Regions from separate parts of the Bradyrhizobium sp. ORS 285 genome, predicted to be linked through region 1. Evidence: predicted binding sites of a transcription regulator. Region 1 holds the regulator's gene; each other region holds the start of a gene.
What was found. Region 1 encodes PhoB, which activates phosphate uptake and scavenging genes when phosphate is short. Its sites were predicted from a motif close to TGTCATNNANCTGTCAT; they were not measured.
Positions count from the first base shown of each region.

Region 1 (5,180 bases):
CGACCCCGTTCCCGATGACGATCTACGAGAACATTGCGTTCGGCATCCGGCTCTATGAGAAGATCTCGAAGTCCGAGATGGACGATCGGGTCGAGAAGGCGCTGCGCGGCGGCGCGCTGTGGAACGAGGTCAAGGACAAGCTCAACGCCTCCGGCCTGTCGCTGTCCGGCGGCCAGCAGCAGCGCCTGTGCATCGCCCGCACGGTCGCCGTCCGGCCCGAGGTGATCCTGTTCGACGAGCCTTGCTCGGCGCTCGACCCGATCTCCACCGCCAAGGTCGAGGAGCTGATCCAGGAGCTCGCGGAGAACTATACGATCGCGATCGTGACCCATAACATGCAGCAGGCGGCGCGCGTTTCCGACAAGACCGCCTTCATGTATCTCGGCGAGCTGATCGAGTTCGACGACACCAGCAAGATCTTCACCTCGCCGAGCGATCGGCGGACCCAGGACTACATCACCGGCCGGTTCGGCTGACGCCGACAGCATTCTTCAGGAGATCAACATGGCCAGTGAACATACCGCCAAGGCGTTCGACAGCGATCTGCAGGATCTCACCCGGCTGGTGTCGGAGATGGGCGGCCTCGCCGAGCGGCTGATCGTCGATTCCGTCGATGCGCTGGTGCGGCGCGACGTGGCCCTCGGCCAGAAGGTGGTCGCCGCCGACGCCGAGGTCGACAAGCTGCAGCGCATCATCGAGGAGCGCGCGGTGCTGACGATCGCCCGCCGTCAGCCGATGGCCGTCGATCTGCGCGAGATCGTCGGCGCCATGCGCGTCGCCACTGATCTGGAGCGGATCGGCGACCTCGCCAAGAACATCGGCAAGCGCGTTGCGGCGCTGGAGAGCGACTTCCATCCGCTCAAGCTGATCCGCGGCCTGGAGCACATGACCGACCTGGTGCAGTCGCAGGTCAAGACGGTGCTCGATGCCTATGCCGCGCATGATTTGCCGGCGGCGATGACGGTCTGGAAGGGCGACGAGGAGGTCGATGCGATCTGCACCTCGCTGTTCCGCGAGCTCCTGACCTACATGATGGAAGACCCGCGCAACATCTCGTTCTGCATCCACCTGATGTTCTGCGCCAAGAACATCGAGCGGATCGGCGACCACGCCACCAACATCGCCGAGACGGTGTTCTATATGATCGAGGGTCAGCAGATCATGGACAAGCGCCCGAAGGGCGACATGACCAGCTTCGCGACCACGATCCCCGGCAACTGAGAAAGACGATTTCGACATGGGTGCGCGAATTCTGGTGGTTGAGGACGAGGAGGCGCTGACGACGCTGCTGCGCTACAACCTCGAAGCCGAAGGCTACGAGGTCGAGACCGTGGCGCGCGGCGACGAGGCCGACACGCGGCTCAAGGAGCGCGTGCCCGATCTCGTCGTGCTCGACTGGATGCTGCCGGGGCTGTCCGGCATCGAGCTGTGCCGCCGCCTGCGGGCACGGACCGAGACCCGGCAGCTGCCGATCATCATGCTGACGGCACGCGGCGAGGAGAGCGAGCGCGTCCGAGGTCTCGCGACTGGTGCCGACGACTACATCGTCAAGCCGTTCTCGGTGCCGGAGCTCTTGGCGCGCGTGAAGGGCCTGCTGCGTCGCGCGAGCCCGGAGCGGCTGGCGACTGTGTTGTCCTATGGCGACATCGAGCTCGACCGCGAGAAGCGCCGCGTCGCGCGCTCGGGCCGGCCGATCGATCTCGGCCCGACCGAATATCGCCTGCTCGAGTTCTTCCTCGAGCATCCCGGCCGCGTGTTCAGCCGCGAGCAACTGCTCGACAGCGTCTGGGGTCGCGACATCTATATCGACGAGCGCACGGTGGACGTGCACATCGGCCGCCTGCGCAAGCTGCTCAATCCTGGCCGCGAGCAGGATCCGATCCGCACCGTGCGCGGCGCCGGCTATGCGCTGGACGACCGGTTCGTCAAGTCGGAGCAGGCCTGAGGGAGAAGCAGGCTTGAGGGTGGAGCGGGTGTGAGACGCGAGGGGGCCGGATTAAGGACATTGCGGTCCGCTTTCCGCCACGCCGCCGCCGTCTTGATCGTGCCTGCTGAGCAGCCGATGTTTCGGTCTCAGCGGACGCCCTTGATCAAGACCATCCTCATAAGTCTCGCCGTGCTGCTCGGCAGCATCGCGGGTGTCACGGCCGCCGAGCTCGAGGACGCCGTCACTGCTGCGTCGAATGGCCAGGCGGCGGTGGCGTTGCGCCGGCTGCAGCCGCTCGCCGCCAAGGGTGATGCGCGGGCGCAATTCGATCTCGGCTTCATGCAAGCCTTCGGCGTGGGCGTCGCGCGCAATCAGGCGGAGGCGCTGGTCTGGTACCGCAAGGCCGCGGATCAGGGACTCGCCATTGCCCAGCACTATCTGGGGATCGCCTATTTCAACGGCGAAGGCGCCGGCCGCGATCACGGCGAAGCCGCGCGCTGGTTCAACCGCGCCGCCGCACAGGGCTTTGCCCAGTCGCAATACATGCTCGGCCTGATGATGCTCGATGGCCAGGTCATGACCCGGGATGTCATCCAGGGGTATGCCTGGCTGGTGATGGCCGGACGCAACGGCGTCAGGTCTGCCGGCCGCGAGATTCAGCGCGTGAAGCTCAGCGAGGCGCAGCGGCGGCAGGCGGAGGAGACGATTGTGGCGTGGCGGGCGAAGCCGGAATCGGCCGATGCCGGCATTGCCAATCCGCGCGCCGAACAGCTGCTCGGGCTCGACCGGCATTTTGGCGATGTCGTCGATCCCACCTCCTGGCCGGCATCGTCGATCGGTGTCGTGACCGTGGCGCAATATAGCACGGGAGGCTCCTGCACCGGCACGCTGGTGGCGCCCCGCGTGGTGCTGACGGCGGCGCATTGCGTGTTCAACGGCCTCGCCCAGGTCAGCCCGGGCAATGTCCATTTCCTGGCAGGCATGAACAAGGGCACCCCTGCCGCGTCATCGGTCGCCGACAAGCTGATCGTGGCGCCCGACTTCATCCCGACCCAGCACGACCAATGGTCGACCGACCGCTCGCCGGCCGATTGGGCGCTGATCATCCTGAAGGACGCGCTGCCGTCGAAGCCGGTCGCGGTGAAGTCCGTGAGCCGCGACGAGCTCGCGGCTGCGACCAAGGCCGGCACCATTTCCGAGATCGGCTATGGCCAGGAGCGGCGCTATTCGCCGACCGGGCAGAGGAATTGCAGCGCCGGCATGACCAGGGACGCCCGTCTGCTGACCGTGCATTGCCTCGCCAATTTCGGCTATTCGGGCTCGCCGATCCTCGCCGAGATCAACGGCGTGCCGGCCGTTGTCGGCATCTTCTCGGCGTTCCACGAGGAGACCCGCCTGATGTTCGCCGCGCCCGCCAGCCAATTCGAGGCGGCGGTGCGGCGCGAGATCGCCGCGCAGAGCGCCTCGGCGCGGTGAGGGGAGACAGAGGAGAAGAGTTGGTCGTCGGCTGGTCAATGTTTGAGCTTGACCGGATAGCGCCTTGCCAAGGGAAGAGGTCAATCCAGGCTCGACGGGGCCGCGAGGATTGATTTGCACGGGATTTGCGCGTGGGAGCGCGAGCCTTGCCTTTTGGCGCGGGTCTTGCTCTCCTGTCCGAGTATGACGATTTTGCCAATTGATCATCCTCGGCCCCCCGCCGCGCTCGCCACCCCGCTCCGCACGGAGCGCGCGCGGACGATGGCGCTGCTGGCCAGCCTCGTGCTCGCCAACGCGCTCGCCTGGGCCTGGGCCTTCGCGCTCTACGCCGACCGTCCCGCCATCGTCGGCACCGCGCTGCTGGCCTGGCTGCTCGGCCTCCGCCACGCGGTTGATGCGGACCATATCGCCGCGATCGACAACGTCGTCCGCAAGCTGGTGCAGGACGGCGACAAGCCGCGCGCGGCCGGTCTCTACTTCGCGCTCGGCCATTCCAGCGTCGTCGTGATCGCCACGATCGTGGTGAGCCTGGTGGCCGGTGCCGATCTGTTGCGGGAGGACAGCGCCATCCGCGCGATCGGCGGCGCCATCGGCACGTCGGTCTCAGCCGGTTTCCTGCTGCTGATCGCGTTGGCGAATCTCGTTCTGTTCGTGAACCTCTGGCGCCGCTCACCACGCCCCGACCCTGAAGCTGCCCCCGGCAACGGCCTCCTCATCCGTCTGCTGCGGCCCGTCTTGCGTGTCGTGTCGCGTGCCTGGCACATGTATCCGCTCGGCTTTCTGTTTGGCCTCGGCTTCGACACCGCCAGCGAAATCGGCCTGCTCAGCCTGTCCGCCACCGAGGCTGCGCGCGGGGCGAGTCTGGCGCATGTGCTGGTGTTCCCGGCGCTGTTCGCCGCGGCGATGGCGACCGTCGACACCGCCGACGGCATGCTGATGGTCGGCGCCTACCGCTGGGCGCTGACCGACCCCGCGCGCAAGCGACGCTACAATCTGGTGATCACCGGCCTCTCGGTGGCGATTGCGCTGGTGATCGGCGGAGTCGAGGCCGCCACGCTGCTGGCGCCGCTGTTCGGTCTGACCGGAACCTGGGCGGAGTTTGCAGCCGCGCTCGGTGATGGAATTGCCGATCTTGGGATCGTCGCGGTCGGCCTGTTCGGACTGATCTGGGCCGGCGCCGTGTTCTTCAACCGCCGCCCGCGCGGTTCCCAAACCGACGCGGCGCTTGCCACCCTTCGTGCGGGGACGCTAAATCCCGCAGAGATACCAAACACGACAGCATAGAGCTGTGCTGACGGCGGGACCTCACGATGGCCGGCGCGGAGGGAATGACCAGGATGCTGTGGCTGCAGGGCGCGAGCTGCGGCGGCTGCACCATGTCGATCCTGGAAAGCGGCGCCTCCGGCTGGTTTGACGAGCTGCGCCAATCCGGCATCGATCTGATCTGGCACCCTTCCGTCAGCGAGGAAACCGGCGACGAAGTCGTCGAGCTCTTGGACGCGATCCGCGACGGCCGCGAGCGGCTCGATCTCCTGGTGCTCGAAGGTTCGGTCGCGCGCGGCCCCAATCTGAGCGGCCGCTTCAACATGCTCGCCGGTACCAACCGCTCGATCTATCACTGGCTGCTCGACCTCGCCCCGCTCGCCGACTACGTCATCGCCGTCGGCAGCTGCGCGGCGTATGGCGGTATTCCCGCGGCCGGGATCAACCCGACGGATGCGGTCGGATTGCAGTTCGAGGGCAGCGACGGCGGCGGCGCGCTCGGCACAGGCTTCCG
Region 1 is NZ_LT859959.1:1,493,375-1,498,554, forward strand. It holds gene pstB (phosphate ABC transporter ATP-binding protein PstB) at 1-476, shown strand, start outside; gene phoU (phosphate signaling complex protein PhoU) at 505-1,221, shown strand; gene phoB (phosphate regulon transcriptional regulator PhoB) at 1,238-1,945, shown strand; gene BRAD285_RS06595 (trypsin-like serine protease) at 2,087-3,403, shown strand; gene BRAD285_RS06600 (HoxN/HupN/NixA family nickel/cobalt transporter) at 3,587-4,687, shown strand; gene BRAD285_RS06605 (uptake hydrogenase accessory protein HupU) at 4,714-5,180, shown strand, end outside.

Region 2 (5,180 bases), 280 kb from region 1:
GCGCGCAATGCGCCGCAGGCCTGGGATCTGCGCTGCGAGGTCCGTGAGAAGCTGATCGCCTTCCTGCAGCGGGACATGCGCGAGGCATTGCCGCGCGACCGCGCCGACATCTCGCCGCCGCTGTCGGTGTTCAATCCGCAATCGCCGCCGCATTTCGCAGCTGCAACGAACTGACCTCAGCTCCCGCCGAGCGCCCAGCTGTCGACGATTCTGAACCGGCTCGTCGAGTTGGATTGGCGGAACAGTGCGATCCGATCGATGGAGAGGCTGCGGAGATCCAGCTCGGCGAAGCGGTCTCGCAGCATTGCAAGCACAGGCGCACGCCGTTCGTCGGACAGTCGGCAGGTCAGCGTCATGTGGAAGCGAAAATCCTCCATGACGTAAGGATAGCCCCAGCGATCGAGATGCTCCCGTTGCCGCGGCGTCAGCATCTCCGGCTTGCGCCGTGCGCGGTCCTCAGTGCTCATCGGCGCCCGAAAGGGCTCAAACGTCTCGACGCAGGCGGCGGCGAGTTGTTGTAGCTCCGCGGATGCTTCGCCGGGGATTACCGCGATGAAGCCGCTAATGGCATCCACGACGGGACGGATGATCGGCACCGGCCGGGGTGTCGCAGCGAAAGCTGCGCAGGTGGTGGTGAGCTCAGCTTCGCTTCGGGAATCGTTCAGCGGAAACGGCGCCTTGAGCGTGGCATGGAAGCCGTATTTGCGGGCGTCCGCTGTGAGCTCAGCCCAATCAGGCAGGACGTCGAGGATGTCTCGTGGAAAATCCCGCTCGTTCCCGGTCCAAGCGTCATAGCCGAGCAGATCGGTACCGAAAGCGGAGAGCGCCGTGTCCGGTGCCGGTGCGTAGTAGATGGCGTAGCGTGGGAAGCCGCTCATCACGGTCACTCCGCCGCCGCGGCGCGCGGCGCCGCGCGGGTGCTGAGACGATCGGCTTCAGTGAGGTGGACGAGACGGCCGGCCGCGATCACAGCGACGACGCGTGGACGCATCGGTAGGCTGTCATCGACCAGGACGATGTCCGCACGCTGCCCGGGCGCGAGCGCGCCGCGGTCCGACAGGCCCGCGGCTTGCGCCGGGCCGGCCGAGATCAGGCCCCAGGCGCGGCCCAGCGGGAGAATACCATCGGCGACGAGCCGATACGCTGCCAGCAGGGGCGCTGGATAGTAATAGTCGGACGCCAGCACGGAGCACAGGCCTTTGGCGATCATGTCGCTCGCCTTCGTCCATCCCGTATGGCTGCCGCCGCGCACCACGTTTGGCGCGCCGAAGACGATGGCGTCGCCGCCGGCTGCGGCCTCCCGCGCCGTTTCCTCATTGACCGGAAACTCGGCGATCCCGACGCCCTGTGCACGAAACGCTCGGCGCATCTCCGGACTCTCGTCGTCGTGCGACAACATGCGGACGCCGGCCTTGCGCGCGGTCTCCGCCAGTCGGGCAATCGACGCCGGCACCGCGTCGGCGCGAGTCACGACGCGGGCGACGAGGCGATCGAACTCGTCGCCGGACAGGCCGGTGCGGTCGACCATGCGCTGGCGCTTGTGCGGTTTGTCGAGGCTCGCGACGGTCGAATCCATGTGGTCGTTGAAGGCGAACAGGCCGATGCGCCGAGCGGCGAGCAACTGGCGGATTTCATCCTCGTCGTCGAGATTGTAAGTCTCGTGGCGGAGATGAAAACGAGTATCCGCCGCGAGCCGCGGACGCAGGCCTTCGATCGCTTCCAGCAGCTGGCGCGCATTGTCGGCACTACGCAGGCCGGGCTCCCACGACCAGGTGGTCGCATGGAACACCGTGGTGATGCCGTTGCTGACGGCTTGACGGTCGCTTTCGACAAGCGCGACGTCGATCGGGAAATCGACGCCGGCACGCGGCATCATCTGCCGCTCGAACGCATCGCCGTGGATGTCGACGATGCCGGGCAGCACGGTGAGTCCGTTGGCATCAAGATTAAGAGCGGCACCGCGTGTCGGAGCATCCAGCCGGTCGATGACGCCTTCGGAGACGGTCAGGGAGGTGTCAACGAGCTCGGAGCCGATCAGGCCGCGGCCGGAGGAGATGGAAATGTCGGTCATCGAGCGGCACTCTGCCGCACCTGACGCCCGCCGTCGAGAGCCGCCTCGTACTTGTCCAGGAATGCGCCGATCTCGAGCTGCCGAAAATCCGGCAGCGCGGCGCGCAGCGTGTCGTGATCCCAGTCCCACCATGCCAGATTGACCAGTCGCTGCTCGACCTCGATCGGAAAGCGCCGCTTGATGACCCGGGCGGGATTGCCGGCGACGATGGTGTAGGCCGGCACGTCCTTGGTGACGATGGCGCCGGCCGCCACCACTGCGCCGGTGCCGATGTTGCGTCCCGGCAGCACGATCGCCCCGTGGCCGATCCACACGTCATGGCCGATGTCGACGTGATGCTCCCTGCGCCAGGCGAAGAACTCCGCATCGTCGGCCTCGCCGGGGAAATAGGCGCTGGCCCGATAGGTGAAGTGGGCCTGGGTGGCGCGATGCATCGGGTGATTGCCCGGATTGATGCGGGTCATCGCCGCGATCGAGCAGAACTTGCCGATCGTCGTGTAGGTGATCTGAGCGTCGTTGACGACGTAGGAGTAGTCGCCCATCGTCACCTCGTGGAGGATGGTGCGGGCCCCGACTTCGCAATAGGCGCCGAGGCTTGTCTCGTGGAGCTTGGCGCTGGGATCGATGGTAGGATCGACGGAAAGCGATTTGCCGGCCATGTCTTTCTCTATTCCCTGGAGATCAAACAAAACCTGTAGGGCGCTCATCATGACAGTTGCATGACGCGTCAATGACGCGACGGCCGCCGATGTGGATGAGGGAGGCGGCGTAAACGGAATGTCACATAACTGTTGAATCCAGACGCTAGCGGTAGGGCAAAGCGAGGCGTCTGGAGAATTCCATGCTGGTGGTCAATGGTCTGACGTGCCGTTTCGGCGCGAAAGCCGCGGTCGACAATGCGTCCTTCTCGGTAGCGCCCGGCAGCTTCGTCGGCGTGATCGGGCGTTCGGGTGCCGGCAAATCGACCCTGCTGCGCTCGATCAACCGCCTCAGTCCGATCAGCTCCGGGCAAGTCCTCTTCAAGGATCTCGACGTGACCGCGTTGCGCGGCCGTGAGCTGCGCCAGTGGCGCGCCCGGTCGGCGATGATCTTCCAGCAGTTCAATCTGGTCGGCCGGCTCGATGTGCTCACCAACGTATTGATGGGCCGGCTCGCCGAGGTCCCGTCGTGGCGATCGCTTGCACAACTCTGGCCCGCGAACGATGTCGCCATGGCGCTATCGGCGCTCGAGCAGTTCGACATGGCCTCGCTGGCCGCGCAGCGCGCGGATCAGCTCTCGGGTGGTCAGCAGCAGCGCGTCGCGATCGCCCGTGCGCTGGTGCAGAATCCCGAGATCATCCTGGCCGACGAGCCGATCGCCTCGCTCGATCCCCGCAACACCAAGATCGTGATGGATGCGCTGCTGCGCATCAACAAGCATTTCGGGATCACCGTGGTCTGCAACCTGCATTCGCTCGATCTGGCGCGCAGCTATTGCGACCGCTTGATCGGCATGGCGCAGGGGCGCGTCGTGTTCGACGACGTTCCGGCGGCGTTGACCGCGCAGATCGCGCGCGAGCTGTACGATCTGGAGGCCGACGACGTCATGGATGGCGTCCGCCCGGTGCCTCCCGCAACCGTTCCGGCCTTCGGCGAGGCTGCCGTGGCCTGAGGTGTGAGTAGCGCACTTTTCGGCCGTCGCTCGCCGAGGCGGCCTGACTGCATGACCCCAAAAAGAGGATTTGCCATGATCAATCGTCGCATCATTCTGGCCGGCATCGCCGCGCTTGGCTTCGCCGGCTCGGCTTCCGCCGAGGATTGGAAGGCGAAATATCCGGAGCTGACCTTTGCGGTGATCCCGGCCGAGAACGCCTCCGGCGTGACCGAGCGCTGGACGCCGTTCGTCAACTATCTGTCCAAGGAGCTCGGCACCAAGGTGACGCTCCGCATCGCCAACGACTATGCGGCCGTGATCGAAGGCCAGCGCGCCGGCAACATCCACATCGCGAGCTACGGTTCGGCCTCGTTTGCCCGTGCGCGTCTGACCGGCGTCAAGATCGATGCCTTCGCCAACGACATCAATTCTGACGGTAGCACCGGCTACTACTCGGTGTTCTTCGTCAAGGCCAACAGCGCCTACAAGAAGGTCGAGGACCTCAAGGGCAAGAATCTCGGCCTGGTTGACCCGAACTCGACCTCTGGCAACAACGTGCCGCGGTTCGAACTCAACAAGATGGGCGTGACCGACGCCGAGACCTATTTCGGCAAGGTCGTGTTCGCCGGCAGCCACGAGAACGCGATTCTCGCGCTCGCCCAGGGCACGGTCGACGTCGCCGCCAACCAGTGGACCAGCGATAACGACTCAACGCTGGCGCAGATGCTCACCAAGGGCATGCTGAAGAACGCCGACGGCTCGCCTATGAAGAAGGACGATTTCCGCATCATCCACAAGTCGGCCCCAATCATCAACGGTCCCTACGCCTATAATTCGGATCTGCCCGCGGACCTGAAGGAGGCCATCGCCAAGGCGTTCTTCGAGGCTCCGACCAAGGACAAGGCGGCGTTCGACCGTCTCTCCGACGGCCAGAAGAAGGGCTTCCATCCGGCCACGACCAAGGACTGGGACGGCACGATCGACCTGATCAAGTTCGTCGACAGCCTGCGCAAGAAGGCGTCCTGATCGACGTCTCATCCAAGCGGGAGCCGGGTCGGGCATGACCCGGCTCTCGTCTTGACCAACGCCCGAAATTCATCTGAACGAGAGCAGCACGAATCCGATGGCGGTCGCGGTTTCGATCTTGCCGAGCCAGCAGCTCGATGCGTTGAACGACGCATATCGCCGGGCTGTCTCTCGCCGTCGCTTGCGATTGGCGCTCTCGGCGATGGTGTTCCTGGGCGTTCTCCTCGTCGCTGCCATCGGCGCCGAGGTCAATCTCGCGACGCTGTTCACGTATTTCGGCAATTTCGTCAGCTATTTCGATCGCATCTTCACGCTCGATGACGGTCACCGTGTCTGGACCAATATTCCCGAATGGTTCTGGGGCTTCAAGAAGTGGATCAAGCTGCTCGGTGAGACGCTGCTGATCAGCTATGTCGGCACGCTCGCGGGCATGCTGGTCGCGTTCTGCCT
Region 2 is NZ_LT859959.1:1,771,100-1,776,279, forward strand. It holds gene BRAD285_RS08060 (mechanosensitive ion channel family protein) at 1-174, shown strand, start outside; gene BRAD285_RS08065 (DUF1045 domain-containing protein) at 177-878, opposite strand; gene BRAD285_RS08070 (alpha-D-ribose 1-methylphosphonate 5-triphosphate diphosphatase) at 884-2,071, opposite strand; gene BRAD285_RS08075 (acetyltransferase) at 2,068-2,730, opposite strand; gene phnC (phosphonate ABC transporter ATP-binding protein) at 2,913-3,722, shown strand; gene phnD (phosphonate ABC transporter substrate-binding protein) at 3,798-4,730, shown strand; gene phnE (phosphonate ABC transporter, permease protein PhnE) at 4,828-5,180, shown strand, end outside.
Region 2: phnC (phosphonate ABC transporter ATP-binding protein) is a predicted target of PhoB. The motif match lies at 2,780-2,796, and genes of this name have one in related genera.

Region 3 (5,180 bases), 600 kb from region 1:
CCCGAGCGTGACCGGTCGACGCTGCCGAGCAAGGTCGAGGTCAGCGGCGGAACCATCAGCCCGAGGCCGCAGCTCAGGCCGACCAATTGTAGCGCCATCGCGGCGTAAGGCGTGCCCGGCGCGATCGGCAACAGCGCCAGGCAGGCCACAGCCGAGAGGGCCGCCCCGAGCGCGATGGTCACGCGCGCACCTACCCGCTCGGCAATCCGGGGCGCGAGCAGATTGACCGGGAAGACGACGCCGAACATTGGTAGGAAAGCCAGACCGGTCGCGAACGGCGACAGTCCGTTGATCTCCTGGAAGTACAGGCTGAACACGAAGATCAGGCCATAGATCGCGATATTGGCCAGCAGCCCGACCAGCGCGCAGCGCGCGAACAGCGGATGGCGGAACAGAGCCAAGGGCAGCATCGGCTGGGCGGCGCGCGCTTCCTGCCAGACGAACGCCACGGCAGCGATCAGCGCGACAATGACGCCGAGCATCACAAAGCTATCGGTCCAGCCGCGAACGCCCGCTTCGATCACCGCAGCGGCGAGCGCCCCAAGCGCGATTACGGCCGCGGCCTGTCCCGGGAGGTCGACGGCGCGGCCGGGATGAACGGGAGTCTCCTGGGCGTAGGCCTTCGCGAGCCAGAGCCCGATCAGCCCGATCGGCAGGTTGACGAAGAAGATGGCGCGCCAACCGGTGAGCGCGATCAGGATGCCGCCAACGAAGGGACCAGCGGTCAATGCCAGGCTGGCGCCGGCGGCCCAGATGCCCACGGCGCGGCCGCGCGCGGTCGGATCGGGATAGGCATGGTTCAGCAGCGCCAGCGAATTCGGCACCAGCAGCGCCGCTGCCAGCCCCTGGAGGCCGCGCAGCGCGATCAGGCTGCCGGCATCGGGCGCAAGCGCGCAGCCGACGGATGCAGCGGTGAACAGGGCAAAGCCCGCCATGAAGATGCGCCGCGCGCCAAAGCGGTCGCCGAGCGCGCCCGCCGTCAGGATGAAGGCGGCAAAGGCGATGGTGTAGGCGTTCACCACCCATTGCAGCGCGGCGACATCGCCTCCCAGCCCGCTGCGGATGCTATCGAGCGCGGTGTTGACGATGGTGATGTCGAGCTGGACGACGCCGAAGCCGAGGCTCATCGCAGCCAGCGTGAGCGCACCCGCCATGCGGGATAATGGCGCCGGCGTGTCTGGCGCCTGCAGTGCCGCCGTTGATGATGGCCTCATGCCGGACCTCCTTGGATGGGGAGACGGCGCTCACTCTAGCCTTATCTCTTCATCGATGCTTCGATATCGATCGAAGAATGCCTTTCATCGATCACGCTGAACCCTCGCGACGTCAAAACGCCGCGCGGATGGCGCGGCGTTTTGTCTCAGGAGCGATGAAGGGATCAGCTGGCCGCGCGCAAATTGACGCTGGTCTCGGCGAGCTTGGTCAGCTTCATGTCGGTCGCCTTCTCCTCGTCGAGCGTCTTCTGCAGCACGGCGGCGCAGTCGCTGCGGCCGAGCTGCTTGGCCCAGGCGATCAGGCTGCCATAGCGGGTGATCTCGTAATGCTCGGCAGCCTGGCCGGCATTGATCAGCGCAGCATCCAGCACGGTCTTGTCGGCCACCTCGCCGGCGACCTCCTCGGCCTCCTCGATGATGCCGTCGATCGCCGGGCAGTCGACCGCCTTGGCTGCGATGCCCTGCATCTCGAACACCTGCTCCAGCCGCTTCACATGCGTCCGCGTCTCTTCCAGATGCGTCAGAAAGCCTTGCTTGAGCTGCTGATCGGTCGCCTTGTCCGCCATCTTCGGCAGTGCCTTGATGAGCTGGTTCTCGGCGTAATAGATGTCCTGCAGCTGATGAACGAACAGATCGTTCATCGTCTTGATGTCCTTGGTGAAGAGTCCCATTTGCCACCTGTTCTCATGGTTTGGAACATGGCGGGTCCCTCCCCGACCTGACATGGCCATGTTCGTTTTCGCACGCGGCTAACCGGCTGCTGTAAGGGTTGTTCCGGGGCCGGCGGCCGATGCGGCTCGGAACTCCGGATGCCGGCGACACGTTTTGGTCAGCGCCGTTGCGCGCGCCCGCGCGGGTAACCAATTGGACCGAACTGAGGCGGCCGCCTCTCAGCTATGTGACTGGAGTGTGACAGACCCGCAAAGCGAACCCGGAGCTGCGCTGTGTCAAGGACTGCACAAGGCGCACGTTTTAGCTTAAGGAACAGGCTGTCACGGATTGCCCGCCCTCATCGACCAATGGTTTCTTTCCTTTTCCAGACCCAAGTGCCGCCCCGCCGGGAGGATGAATGCAGCGCCTGCTGACCACGTTGTCGCGTGGCTTCAAGAAATGGATCGGCTGGAAGCGGCTGGGGATTGCAGCGAGCCTTGCGATCATCGCCTTCGCGATCACCACGCTCGTGCGCACCTTGAAGGGCGTCGACGGCGGCGTCATCTTGACGGCGCTGACTGAGATTCCGCCCGGTCACATTGCGCTCGCGGCCTTGTGTGTGGTCGGCGCGTTCTGCACGCTGACCTTCTATGACTATTTTGCGCTGCGAACGATCGGCAAGAAGCACGTGCCTTATCGCATCGCGGCGATGAGCGCCTTCACCAGCTATTCGATTGGCCACAACATCGGCGCCACCGTGTTCACCGGCGGCGCGATCCGCTTCCGGATCTATTCGGACTACGGCCTGTCGGCGATCGATGTCGCCAAGATCTGCTTCCTGTCGGGACTGACCTTCTGGCTCGGCAATTTGTTCGTGCTGGGCATCGGCATGACCCTGCACCCGGCCGCCGCCACCGCGATGGACCAGTTGCCCCCGGCGGTGAACCAGCTAATCGCGATCGGCATCCTCGGCGCGATCTTCGCCTATCTCGGCTGGCTCTACGCCGGCAAGAACCGCCGCCAGCTCGGCCAGAACGGCTGGAAGGTGGTGCTGCCCTCCGCGCCGCTGACAGTGGTGCAGATCCTGATCGGCGTCGTCGATCTCGGCTTCTGCGCGCTGGCGATGTACCTGCTGGTGCCCTCGAACCCGCCGATCGACTTCCTGTCGCTGTCGGTTGTGTTCATCCTCGCCACCCTGCTCGGCTTCGCCAGCCATGCGCCCGGCAGCCTCGGCGTGTTCGACGCCGCGATGCTGGTGGCGCTGCCGCAGTTCGGACGCGAGCAGCTGCTCGCCACTCTGCTCGTGTTCCGCGTGCTGTATTTCGTGATCCCCTTCGCCACCGCAATCTCGATCATGGGCGTCCGGGAGCTCTGGCTCAATGTCGTCAAGCCGTGGCAGGAGCGGCGCAGGCTGCAAGGGGCGATCTCGGACGAGATCGCCGCCAAGCGCGCGACGGCGACTGCGCCGGCGGCCGTCCCGCACCGGATCAAGCGCCACTCCCAGGGCTGATCTCGGGATTGATCCCGAGGCTGATCCCTGGGCTGAGCCGACGATCTTTCGCCTGATGGCGCGCGTTCGACCTTCGACCCGGTTGAACTCGCGCGGCGTCCTCTTATTTCCGCCCCATCGCTGACGTGAATCCTTGCGTATGAGCCCCATGTCCCTTCGTCCGCTGCTCGCCGCCTGCGCGCTGGCCGGCCTGCTCGCCCCTCTCGCCGCCAGCCCGGCGGCAGCGCAGTTCGGCACCGCGCCGCAGCTGCAGATCAGCTGGGAGGTGCGCAACCGCTTCCGCCTGTTCCGGGAGGAGCGCGACTTCCTGCTGCATCTCGAGAGCACGCGCGACCGCTCGATCCTGGCAGCCGAGCAGGCCCTGGGCGTGCAGAGCGACGGCCGCGGCTGGGCCCGCAACATCGTCAACCGGCTGTGCATCGACCTCGCCGGCCGCGTCAACGAGCCGTGCACGCGCGACAACGTCAAGGAAAGCTACCTCACACCGATCGACCATCCGATCACCGTGCGCCTCACCGGCCCAGTGCCGGTCGGCGCCACCTGCGCCTGGTCGTTCGATGACGGCGACGGGCCGCAGACCTCCACCTTCGACTGCGCCGAGCCGGTCAATCTGCGCGTCCGCTACGGCCGCGAGACGGTCGCCCGGGTCGACGTCACGAGTCCGGAAGGCACGCGGCAGGTCTCCACCGGGATCCAGGTCCGCGACGTTCTCATCGCCGGGCTCGGCGACAGCATCGCCTCCGGCGAGGGCAATCCGGACCGGCCGATCGCGCTCGCCGACGAAGGCTTCTGCTTCCGCTCCTATCTCGGCGGCCCGACCGCGCAATATTATCGGCCGAGCCGCGCCGGCTTCAAAGGCGGCCGCGCCTGCGAGGCACCGGACACGCTGCAGAACTGGCAGAAGCACAGCGCGGTGTGGCTCAATGCCGCCTGCCACCGCTCGCTCTACAGCTACCAGACCCGCACGGCGCTGGCGCTCGCGGTGCGCTATCCGCATGTCGCGGTGACCTACCTGCCGCTCGCCTGCACCGGCGCGACCATCGCAGACGGCCTGTTCGGCAGCCAACGCGCGCGGGAGTGCCTGCCGGGCCGTTCGCAGACCACCTGCGCCGGCGGCGTCAACGGCCAGCTCGGCGAGTTGCGCGAAGCGCTGACCGCCGCCCAGCGCCGCCAGCCGGATCGCCGTCTCGATCTGGTGCTGCTGTCGATCGGCGCCAACGACATCAACTTCTCCGGCCTCGTCGCCGACGTCATCGTCGACACCGCGACCGAGCGGACGCTGTTCAAGCGCTCCGGCGTGATCGGCTCGGTCGATGAGTCCCGCGGCGAGCTCGCGCGCGATTTGCCGCGCGGCTTCGCCAAGCTGCGCGACGCGCTCAAGCCGCTGGTCGGCGATCTCTCGCACGTCATCTACACGTCCTACGGCAACCCGGCGCTGAGCGGCCCGGGCACGCCCTGCCCCGGCGGTCCGGCCGGCTTCGAGGTGCATCCCTCGTTCAACGCCAATCCGCAGCGGCTCGCCAATGTCGCCGGCTTCGTCGAGAACGAGTTCCTGCCCGCTTTGCGTGGTCTCGCGCAGTGCACGGCCGGCGTGCTGTGCCGCGACCCGCGCACCGAGCGCATGACCTTCGTCGATGCGCATCAGCCGGCCTTCGCCCAGCACGGCTTCTGCGCGCGCTCGCCGCAGGATCCGCCGTTCGACCGCGAATGCTTCGCCGCCAATGGCGAGAGCTTCGATGCCAACATCGTCTCCGCCGCCAACGAGCCGCTGCTGTGCGGCCGCGGCGCCAGCGAATATCGCCCGT
Region 3 is NZ_LT859959.1:2,090,639-2,095,818, reverse strand. It holds gene BRAD285_RS09460 (MFS transporter) at 1-1,214, opposite strand, end outside; gene BRAD285_RS09455 (ferritin-like domain-containing protein) at 1,379-1,885, opposite strand; gene BRAD285_RS09450 (YbhN family protein) at 2,284-3,375, shown strand; gene BRAD285_RS09445 (hypothetical protein) at 3,515-5,180, shown strand, end outside.
Region 3: BRAD285_RS09450 (YbhN family protein) is a predicted target of PhoB. The motif match lies at 2,113-2,129, and genes of this name have one in related genera.

Region 4 (5,180 bases), 1.7 Mb from region 1:
TCGAAGGCGCAGTAATAGGCCGCGAGCAGATCCTCGGCGAACGGGATCCGGGACACGACCTGCTTGAACTTGGTCCAGAAGCGTCGGCGCACGCTGTCGCGATCCTGCGCCAGCCGGTCGGCGGGCTCGAAGCCAACGCTGTAATCGGCGGTGTCCGATGCCATTTCGGTCTCCCCATCCAGAGAGGTGCCGCGCAGTCCCGCGGTCCTCCGGCACTCATGTGGGGATGGCCCCCCCCGCCGCAAGCGCGGAGATCTCGACGCTAAGCGTGGTGCTCAGCTGCTGATCGCCGCCGCGATCGCGTCCATCGCCTGCGCCAGCGCGATGTCGCGCTCCGTCAGTCCGCCTGCGTCATGGGTCGACAGCACCACCTCGACGGTGCGGTAGACGTTGCGCCACTCCGGATGATGATCATGCTTTTCGGCGACCAGCGCGACGCGGGTCATGAAGCCGAACGCCTCGTTGAAATCGCGAAAGGTGAAAATGCGGGTGATGGCATCGCGACCATCGAGCGCCGACCAGCCGGGAAGGGCCTTCAGGGCCGCGACGCGGGTCTCGGATGACAATCGCTCCACCATCTCTGAACCTCCCATTCATCTTGCCGGCCGATCGCCAGACACGCGCGCAGCCGAAAATCTACGGGGGTCCGCGGCACGCCAAGCGCTCCCCGCTGCCCCGCGAGACTAGATCATGATGCGTTTCGGCGGAAACGCATCATGATCTTATCTATTTGTTTGAGCATGATCTTTTCGGAAAACCGGTTTCCACTTTTCCGGATCATGCTCTAGCAGAAACAGCATCCCGATCAGAGTCTTGCGACAGAATCGGCGCGACTGGGTCATGGAACCGCCGGGTTGGTCGGCGACTGCGCTCCGGTAACCATGACGCAGATGTCACTCCGGATGGACAATAAATTTGCTACAGTTTCGCCCTAGCGAAGAACGAGGCCGGACGGAGCTGCGCGTGGCGCCGCTTCCCAGCGATCGGATCAGCGGAGGATCGGACCTGGCAGACCCCCAGACCACGCCAGCGCAGCGCTCGCAGATGCGCCCTGCCGTGTTCATCGTCATCGCCGGGATCCTCGCGATCGTCGGCGCTCTGGCGGGCGCCTACTATTTTGCCATGCGTCCGGTGGTGCTGAAGATTGCCGTCGGTCCGCCGAACAGCGACGACCTTAAGGTGGTTCAGGCGCTGACCCAGGCCTTCTCACAATCTCATGCCTATGTCCGGCTGCGGCCGGTGCCGACCGAGGGCGCCGGCGAGAGCGCGCAGGCACTGGCGTCGGGCAAGGTCGACCTCGCGATCGTCCGCGGTGACCTCGAGGTCCCGAAGAACGCGCAGGCCGTCGCGACCTTGCGCAAGAACGTGGCCGTGCTCTGGGTGCCGGCGTCGGGCAAGGGCAAGGGCAAGAAGGGCGCCGCCAAGATCACCAAGATCTCCCAGCTCGCGGGCCACAAGGTCGGCATCATCGGCCGGACGCCAGCCAACGCCAACCTGTTGAAGGTGATCCTGCACCAATACGGTGTCGATGCCGGCAAGGTGGAGATCGTGCAATTCCCGATCAGCGAGGCCGCCGAAGCCGTTCGCAACCAGAAGGCAGACGTCTTTCTCGCCGCCGGGCCGGTCAACAGCAAGATCACCGGCGATGCGATCGCGGCCGCGACCAAGGAGGGCGGCGTGCCGACCTTCCTGGCGATCGATTCGGCGGAAGCCATCGCGCAGAACCATCCCGAATACGAGGCCGCGGAGATTCCCGCCGGCGCCTTCGGCGGCTCGCCCGATCGTCCGGAGGACGAGGTCAAGACGATCAGCTTCAACCACCACATCGTCGCGCGCAGGGGCCTCGCCGACTCGACCGTGTCGGCGTTTACGCACCAGCTGTTCTCGGTGCGGCAGCAATTGCTGTCGGAATTCCCGCTGGCGGCCAAGATCGAGACGCCCGACACCGACAAGGATGCCGCCATCCCCGCGCATCCCGGCGCGGCGGCCTTCGTCGACGGCGAGGAGAAGACCTTCCTCGATCGCTACAGCGACTACATCTGGTGGGGCCTGATGGCGCTGTCGGCGATGGGCTCGGCCGGCGCCTGGTTCGCCGGCTATCTCAAGCGCGACGAGCGCACGATCAACACTTCGCTTCGTGACCGCCTGCTGGAGATGATCCCGATCGCCCGCAAGAGCGACTCGACCGAGGAGCTCGACCAGCTCCAGGCCGAGGCCGACGAGATCCTGCGCAACACGCTGACCTGCTTCGAGGACGGGGCGATCGAGCACGCAGCGCTGACGGCGTTCAACATCGCGCTCGAGCAGTTCCACAATGCGGTCGCCGATCGCAAGCTCATCCTGATGAGCATGCCGGCCAACCTGCAGCGCACCGGCGCGCAATTGCGCGCTGCCGGCACCTGAGGCGATCTCAGCTCGTCCTTGGGATTTGTGTCTCGGCAGGCGGCTACCGGTATTCGGGCGTATCGAGCACCTCCTGTAATTCCAGCGTCATCGAACTTTTCTAGGTCTGCGGCACCGTGGCAGCGCTCGTTCGCGCGCCATCCGCCCAGGAGATCCGCATGACCGTTCACCTTTCCCGCCCGAAGCTGCACAGGCTGACCCGCCGCCGCTTCCTGTCGACGGCCGCTGCCGGCGCCGCGACCTTGGCGATGCCGGGTCTGAGCCGCGCCGCCGACCGGCCGCAGATTACCCATGGCGTGCAGTCCGGCGATGTCAGCATGGACGGTGGCGTGGTGTGGGCACGGGCCGACCGGCCGTCGCAGATGCTGGTCGAGGTCGCGACCACCGAATCGTTCAAGGACGCACGCAGCCTGCCGCCGATCGCGGCGCTTCCGGAAAGCGATTTCACGGCCAAGATGCTGCTCGACAATCTGCCGAGCGGCCAGGACATCTTCTACCGCGTCAAATTCCGCGACCTCTCGCACACCGCGGTGGAGAGCGAGCCGGTGGTTGGCCGCTTCCGCACCGCGCCCGGCAACAAGCGCGACGTGTCGTTCGTCTGGGGCGGCGACGTCGCCGGCCAGGGCTGGGGCATCAATCCCGACGATGGCGGCATGTTCACGTTCTCGACGATGAAGAAGCATCGCCCGGATTTCTTCCTGCACTCCGGCGACACCATCTATGCCGACGGCCCGATCAAATCCGAGGTCAAGCTGCCGGACAACAAGGTCTGGAAGAACCTCACGGTGGAGGAGAAGGCCAAGGTCGCCGAGACGCTCGACGAATTCCGCGCCGCTCACAAGTACAATTTCCTCGACGAGAACGTCCGCGGCTTCAATGCCGAGGTGCCGATCTTCGTGCAGTGGGACGACCATGAGGTGACCAACAACTGGTCGGCCTCCAAGGATCTGCCGGCCGCCTACAAGGAGCGCAACATCCAGCTGCTCGCCGCGCGCGCGGCCCGCGCCTTCCACGAAATGTATCCGATGCGCGAGAGCATCGTCGAGCCGGGCCGGGTGTATCGCACCATCAATTACGGCCCGCATCTCGACGTGTTCGTGCTCGACGAGCGCAGCTATCGCGGCGCCAACGGTCCGAACCTCGAGGACAAATATGGTCCGGCGTCCTACTTCATCGGGCCGGAGCAGATGCGCTGGCTGAAGCAGGCGCTGCTCAATTCGCGCGCGACCTGGAAGGTGATCGCCTCCGACATGCCGCTGAGCCTGATCGTGTATGACGATGCGGCCAACAAGAAGGGCTCCGAGGCGATCGCGCAGGGCGACGGTCCGGCGCGCGGCCGCGAACTGGAGATCGCCGAGATCCTGCGCTTCATCAAGACCGCGCCGATCCAGAACACGGTGTGGCTGACGGCCGACGTTCACTACGCGGCCGCGCACTACTACGACCCCAACAAGGCGCAATTCCAGGACTTCGAGCCGTTCTGGGAGTTCGTCTCGGGCCCGCTGCATGCCGGAACGTTCGGTCCGAACGAGCTCGACAACACGTTCGGCCCCGAGGTTCGCTTCATCAAGGCGCCCGGCCTGGACAAGCAGAACCTGCCGCCCTCGGCCGGCATGCAGTTCTTCGGCCACGTCAAGATCGATGGGGCGAGCGGGCAGATGACCGTGACCCTGCGCGATCGTGCCGACGTCGCGCTGTGGTCGACCACGCTGGATCCGAAGCTCGGCTGAATCCTTGGGGCTGCGGCGTAGCTAATCGCGCCGCCGCAGCACTGCCTCCAAGGCTTCTGTCGGACAAGGCTTCGGCAGACGCGGCCGGTCCGAAAAGGCCGCCGGCACGCCGTCTGCGCCGTAACCGGTCGAGAAGGCGAAGGGAATGCCGAGCGTGCTCAGCCGCTCGGCAATCGCAAAGCTCTTTTCGCGGACGAGGCCGACATCGAGCAGCGCGAATTGCGGTGCTCGCTCCTCGATCATGGCCAGCGCCGTGACGACGTTGGCGGCGACCCTGACGTCGGCGACGCCAAGGTCGGTGATGGTGTCTTCCAGGCCGAGCGCAATGATCGGGTCGTCCTCGACGACCAGCACATGCTGGTAGAACTCGGGCACGCTGGATTGCGAGCTGGTCATATGATCTGCGGGTTCCAAGATGAAAGCTGGCTCCCGCAGCCGGCGCCTCATTGCAAGCACGCTGGCGGGTCCTGGAACCGAAGCCATCATATCGGAGTTCCTGTGTCGGTGCACTTGTGAACACAAGGAGCACGGATCACGCACATGCGTAGCGCGGGGAGCGACGATGCTGAGCCAAGGGGTGACGACACTCGCGCGGGAGCGGCCCTACAACAATCTGTTGCGCCGGCTGAGTCCCGCCGATTACGCGCTGATCTCGCCCTACCTCGTCGAAGAGGAGACCTCGCCGAATGAGCTGCTGTACCGTCCCGGCGACGATGTTCAGATCGTGCATTTCCCCTGCGGGCCGGCTCTGACGTCCTATCTCGTTCCCAATGAGGACGGCCGCGATGTCGAGACCATCCTGGTCGGCCGCGAGGGCGCTGTCGGCGGCATCGTCAGCGAAGGCTTCCTGCCGGCCTATACGCGCATCGTGGTCAAGTTCGGCGGCCCGTTCGCACGGCTGCCGCTGTCGCGGCTGGCAGCCGCCAAGCTGCAATCCAAGACCCTGCGCAACGTGTTCGCGCGCTATGCCGACTGCATGTTGGCGCAGATGTTTCAATCCACCGCCTGCAACGCCATCCACTCGATCGAGCAACGCACCGCGAAATG
Region 4 is NZ_LT859959.1:7,549,420-7,554,599, forward strand. It holds gene BRAD285_RS33965 (YkvA family protein) at 1-164, opposite strand, end outside; gene BRAD285_RS33970 (4a-hydroxytetrahydrobiopterin dehydratase) at 276-578, opposite strand; gene BRAD285_RS33975 (TAXI family TRAP transporter solute-binding subunit) at 1,057-2,403, shown strand; gene BRAD285_RS33980 (alkaline phosphatase) at 2,562-4,133, shown strand; gene BRAD285_RS33985 (response regulator) at 4,155-4,529, opposite strand; gene BRAD285_RS33990 (Crp/Fnr family transcriptional regulator) at 4,696-5,180, shown strand, end outside.
Region 4: BRAD285_RS33980 (alkaline phosphatase) is a predicted target of PhoB. The motif match lies at 2,478-2,494, and genes of this name have one in related genera.